DNA from 2 places in the Clostridioides sp. ZZV15-6598 genome. Region 1 is predicted to be linked to the other one. Evidence: riboswitches for the same ligand, from Rfam matches in the RefSeq annotation. Region 1 holds a riboswitch; the other holds the start of a gene.
What was found. Region 1 has a riboswitch for cyclic di-GMP ahead of flgB (flagellar basal body rod protein FlgB). Riboswitches for the same ligand answer to the same signal wherever they lie in the genome.
Positions count from the first base shown of each region.

Region 2: it holds a riboswitch for cyclic di-GMP, as region 1 does, so the genes downstream of both, KGF50_RS01425 (M60 family metallopeptidase) here and flgB (flagellar basal body rod protein FlgB) in region 1, are expected to answer to the same signal.

Region 1 covers NZ_JAGWCS010000116.1:4,581-7,799, forward strand. Annotated here, with positions in the region: gene KGF50_RS16905 (glycoside hydrolase family 99-like domain-containing protein) at 1-166, shown strand, start outside; gene KGF50_RS16910 (glycosyltransferase family protein) at 159-827, shown strand; cyclic di-GMP riboswitch class I at 1,076-1,164, shown strand; gene flgB (flagellar basal body rod protein FlgB) at 1,573-1,890, shown strand; gene flgC (flagellar basal body rod protein FlgC) at 1,898-2,302, shown strand; gene fliE (flagellar hook-basal body complex protein FliE) at 2,312-2,629, shown strand; gene fliF (flagellar basal-body MS-ring/collar protein FliF) at 2,654-3,219, shown strand, end outside.
Region 2 covers NZ_JAGWCS010000004.1:64,154-67,372, forward strand. Annotated here, with positions in the region: gene KGF50_RS01425 (M60 family metallopeptidase) at 1-1,549, opposite strand, end outside; cyclic di-GMP riboswitch class I at 1,672-1,757, opposite strand; gene KGF50_RS01430 (cell wall-binding protein Cwp9) at 1,980-3,219, opposite strand, start outside.

The DNA.
Region 1 (3,219 bases):
TAAAAAAAATAGAAACTTAGATGAAGATATAGTTTTTATAAATGCATGGAATGAATGGGGAGAAGGAGCTATACTAGAACCATGTTCTAAATATGGATATGCATATCTTAATTTAACACAAAAAGCTATCAAGGATGTTAGGAGAGAATTCTTTAAATATGAATAATAAGAAAATTTGTTTTATAACAGCAGTTAATAATACATTATCATATATAGAGTGTCTTTTCTATATAAGTAGACTAAAGAGACCTGAAGGGCTTGAAGTAGAAATAATATCTATAAGAGATGCATCATCTATTGCAAGTGCATATAATAATGCTCAGAGTAAATCTGATGCTACCTATAAAGTATATCTACATCAAGATGTTTTTATAATTAATGAAAATTTTATATATGATATTATAAGTATATTTGAAAGTAATAAATCAGTTGGAATGATTGGAGTTTGTGGTACAAAAAAATTATTTTGTGAAAATTATTGGCAAGTTGGAAAAGTATACGAGTCAAGTGTTACAGGAAAAATGTCATTATTAAGCTATGATGAAGTAGAGCAAGAATATGAAGAAGTGCTTGGTATTGATGGTCTAATAATGATAACTCAATATGATTTGAGATGGCGAGAAGATGTATTTGATGGATGGGATTTTTATGACTTATCTCAAAGTATAGAATTTATAAAAAATAAATATAAAGTTGTAATACCAAACCAAAAAAAACCGTGGTGTGTGCATGATTCTGGGTTATTATGTATCTCTGATGAATACTATAAATATAGAAAAATGTTTATTGATATTTATTCTGAGTTTATTGATACTGATAAAGTATAATAGTTTTTTAATATAAAAGCTATTTAAACTAAGATATGTGGGTTAATTATTCCATTCCCGATAAAATATTTAAACTAATAGATTAAATTTTATTGAGAATGGAATAACTGTTTTTGTTCAAATTTTATAAGATTACATTCAAAAATAAACACTATATCATACATTGAAAATTAAATTATAAAATAAAATAGAAGAATATACACAAAAATATATTTAAAAAATTTGTTATTTATTGTATACTTAAGTTAAAACTAAATTGGCAAAACTAGAGAAATTTAGTGACGCAAAGCTATAGGGGCTAAGGTTTGTATATAAACTATGTCAGCCAGTTGCCAAAAAGAGTCCTAAGTATACTATACTGTATACGTAGGATTAGTCGAATTGACTGCCTTTTTGGCGGTCATTTTGTTATGAAAAAATTACTTTATTACAGTAAAAAATATATATAATAACAAATTTTACCAATTTATAATTTAAAATAGAGATAAAGCATATAAAAAAGTTACTATTTTACAAAAAAAGGCAACTTTGCAAAGAAATAATTAAATACATATTAAAATTTTTTTTTATTTTCACTAGAGTTTACTGAGGAAAACTTTGTTTTCTTACTAAAATGATACATTATTATATTAATGTAATAGAAATGCAATTAATTTGGATAAATAAAGAAGTCATTTTTTGTAATATAGCAACTCCGTTTTTAATTAATAAATAGAGTAGATGAATATTTTAAGGAGGAGTGAATATGAATACATATGACATTATAAAAATGGGATTAGATGCAACTAATCTAAGAAGTCAGACAATAGCAAATAATATAGCAAATATAAATACTGAAGGCTATAAGAAACATTATGTAACTTTCGAAGAAACATTAAATGATGCCATGCCTAAAATAGAAGAAAAAACAGATAATTCTAAAGGATTAAGAGTGGATGGTAATAATGTAGACATAGAAGAAGAAAAAGTAAATCAAGCAATGACAACATTACAGTATAATGCTTTGATAGGTTTTGCAAATGGTAAAATAGCAATGACTAAATCAATAATAAGTGGGAGGTAAATAAAAGATGAGTGTGTTCAGTGGAATGGAAATCTCTGCTAGTGGTTTAACAGCAGAAAGTTTGAAAATGGATATCATATCATCAAATGTAGCAAATATAAATGCTACAAGAGGTCCAAATGGAGAAGCATATAGACGAAAAGTAGTTTCATTTGAAGAAAATTATGATAATAAATTAGGTATGTTAGGAGTAAAAGTCACATCTGTTGAAGATGACAAATCACCTCTTAAAGAAGTATATGACCCATCTCACCCAGATGCAAAGCCAAATGGATATGTAGAATATCCTAACGTAAATATATTAGTTGAGATGACAGACTTAATAACTGCTTCACGAGCATATGAGTCTAATATAGATACATTAAATGCTCAGAAGTCTATGATATCAAAAGCACTGGAAATAGGAAAGTAGGGATAATTTATGCCGATTACACAGATTAACAACATAGTGCAAGGTACACAGTTAGATAACTTAATTGGAGGAACTAAACCATTAAATACTAACAATAAAGAAGAAAAAAAGAATTTTGAAGATGTAATAAAGGATACTATAGACAAGGTTAATTTTCAACAAGTGACAGCAGATGATATGAAAGAAAAATTTATAAAAGGCGAAGATGTTTCTATGCATGAAGTTATGTTAAGAGGTCAAGAAGCACAACTATCTATGCAATATTTAATAGAAGTTAGAAATAAGATTCATGATGCATATCAAGAAATGAATAAAGTACAAATTTAGCCTTTTGAACAGGAGTAATAATCAATGATAGCCAGTTTTAAAAATAAGATTAAGGAGCAAGTTGCTAAATCTAGGACAAAAATAGGTTCTCTAAAAAAGGGGACTAAGATAGCATTAGGTATAGGGATTGTTGCTATATGTTTAGCGCTAGTATTTACAGCAATATCTGCAAGCAAAAATAAGTATGCAGTCTTATTTTCAGAACTAGATGTTCAAGATGCTGCAGATATATCAGCAGAATTAGAGTCTAGAAAAATAGATACTAGGGTAAAAGGAAGTACAATTTATGTTCCTAGAACAGAAGTTGATAAGTTGAGGTTAGAGTTAGCTCCAAGTTTAACAAGTGGTTCTAAAGGCTTTGCACTTATGGATGATAGTTCATCAATAGGTCTTACCGATGAAGAATTTCAAATTAAGAAGCAACGAATGATGCAAGGAGAAATAGAAAAAACAATCAAGAGTTTTCCTCAGGTGGAAGATAGTAGAGTACATATAACATTTGGTGAGTCTTCTGTATTTGAGAAGGAGGCTGTTCCAGGAAGCGCAGCTGTTTATTTGATGCTGAAGCCAGGAACTACTTTAGAGAAAAA
Region 2 (3,219 bases), on a different contig from region 1:
TTTCATTTCCAACCGCAGTACTAGTCGATATTTTATTGATTTTAGGTATATTCATTTCTGGTTTTGGTATTTCTTTATATACATTATTTAAAAATTCAACTTTAGATATTTCTGCAAGGTTTCTATCATTTGCTGTTGTAGCTGTTATTTTTATTGTTATCTTTTTTACTGCTACTTGTTTACCAAGATTTATTACTATATCACTATTTTGGACTTCTGCATATGTCTCTACTGCTGACCTACCATATGTAGATGTTGTAGAACTATCATCTTTGCTGATATTATCTTCTTGCTTTGATGTATCTTTGTCAGAATCAGACTTATCTGTTGATGAATTTTCTTTATCATTATTTTCTTTATCATTTGTATTTGAAGTTGAATCTTCTTTATCATTTTTTCCTTCTTGATTATTGTCTAAGTTACTATCAGATTGGTCTATATTTTCATCTTCATTATTTGTCTCTTCTTGTTCGTTATTTACTTTCTCTTGCTCTTGTTCCTCTTTTAAAGTTTCTACATATTCTTTATTTTCATAAGGAACCTGCTGAACATTACCATCTTTATCTGTAACTTCAACTATTCCTTTTGCTGGAGCATTGCCTTCAGGTGCTTTTATATTTATGACTTCCATATCAAGTGCTTCTGATAAAGCTATATCCATTACTGCTGGTTTTTCTTCTGATATCTCATCACCTGCATTTGCTGGAGATATTTTAACTCCACTATTCTCTCCAATAAATAAATCCTCTACCGTACCTTGAATATTTGTATCACTGTTTTTTTCTAATGTTACTTTACTTGTATCTACTATAGGATTGGTAGATACTATACTCTCTAGGCTTTTTTCATCTTCACTTTGACCTAAATTTTTCTGAACATAGTCCAAGTCGGCAATATCTACCTTTCCATCTCTATTTAAATCATATTCACTTTTATTTGAATTTATATTTTTCAATACATCATCATAATCATTCTTATCCACTTTTCCATCATTATTCACATCGCCCATCAAGAATAATTCATAGTTTAAAGGTTTATTTTTATCATCTACACTTGCTCTATTACTTAATAAAACTCTTTGTGAATAACTTGATATATCAATATCTTTAATTTCCTTACTCTTGAATCCTCCTCCAGAGACTTCTACATTGTATTTTCCAACAGGTAAATTATTAAATACAATATTATAATATGATATATTCTCATCTTTATTTTTTATTTCACTTCTACGTGCAGATAGTTTTTTTATAGTATATTCTATATTATCTGCCCCAATATTTAATGTTCCTGAATCTTTTTCTCCAAGCTTTATTATTCCACTATTATTACTATCATCTTTTAATTCCAATTGTGTATTAGTTATACTTTCTGATTCATTATTTTTTATTGGAAGTGAAAAATTTAAATCTACTTCAAGATTCCCCTTTAACTTCTCTGTAACTGATTTTTCAACTGCCCTTAATTTGCCCTCCAAGATAGGTTCTGCAAAAACATTTAGTGGTGCACTACACATTGACACTGCTAGTACACAAGATATTGCCTTTTTCATGAAACAACAATCCTCCCTCAATAAATTTCTAATTTCTCATGAATTTAAATACTATAGTTTCAGACAATAAAAAAAGACACTCAAAGAGAATCTTAATTATAAAATAAAAAGACTTCACTCTTTTTAGCAACTGGCTGATATGGCTTTAAAAGCTTTAACCCCTATAGTTTTGCGTCATTAGGTTTCCCTAATTTTGCCATTTAATTTTCACTACTTTCTTACCCATTTTATACCATTTTTAAACTTTTTGATACAATTTTTTTACACTAAATTATAAAAAAATAACATTTATATTATTATATTAATATAAATGTTATTTTCTATTATAATTTCATTATTTATATATTACTTTCTCACAGCTATCATTTTATGTATACTTTCATATTGTCTATATTTATATTCTCTAGGATACCTAAATTATAACAAATACTTATTTTTTATATCTTCCATAAAACTCATGTGTTGCATATATGTTCTTATCTCCTGTTATGGCTATTCCAAATCCCATTATTTCATATCCTTTATGTAGCATATTGGTACCTTCTTCAGGATTTGTCTTCCACTCATTAAAAATAAAATTACCTATATCATCTGCATCTCTATTTGTATAAACAGGTTTATCTGGAATTTTATATTTAATTATATTTTCACCTTGAACTGCAACATATCCAGGTTTAATCTCACTCCAATCTAAGTACTTTAGAAAAGTAGAGTATGAGTTTTTCCCATTTATTGTGTGAGATAAAGTATTCTTATTTGCCATTAAATTAGACCAATCATTTGCTAATCCCTCTAATCTACTTGCTACAGATAACTCTTTTACTCCGTTTTCTTTTCTATATTGTCTTATATGAGCATATACTTTTCCCTTTATTCTGTCCTTAAATGTTCTATCATTTGGATTATAATATAGTCCTTGTTGATTTGGAGAAGCTTGATTTATACACTGTTTGATTACATTCTGATTTATCCCTCCAAGTACTGTAAGTTTATCTGCTCCACTTAAAATACTCTTATTGCTACCATTTTCTACTAAGACTACAGGAGCATTTTTTGCTATTGTAGAAGCGACTAATGCATCTGTTAATTGTAGACCTTTGCTTAAGTAAAACTCTTTACTGTTTTTATAAAACTCTTGTATAACTCTCTTATTGGTGTCAAACCTATCTGTTCCACCTAACCTAACAGAATTTGTACTTTTTACCAACTCATCACTTATTATTTCGCTAGAACCAAGTGCATAGCTCTTTAATCCTGTAGTGTCAAATCCTACACTATTTCCATCTGTAAGTATTATAGGCACTCCATCTCTTGCAGCTACTGGCGATGCACTTATTGCATCTGCCTCTCCTGTAATTCCATTAGCTATAATTACTTTATCAATAGGTTTGATTTCTTTGATTTTCTCAGCTATTTTCACACTTGTATCAAATCTATTCTCACCAAATATTCTTTGTACAGCTTTCTTTTTAGAAAGTAATTGATTTTCAATATTTTTACTTATTGTCGATTCTGAACCTATTATATATACAGTGTTTGCTTTGTTTAGTCTTTCCATAGTAGTACTTGGAATTTGATTTTGTTTTGTCATTAAAATAGGCGCATTTAAGGCTCCAGCTAAACCACTTGCACTAAGACCATCTGCCAAGCTATTATCTGAATTAATTAGT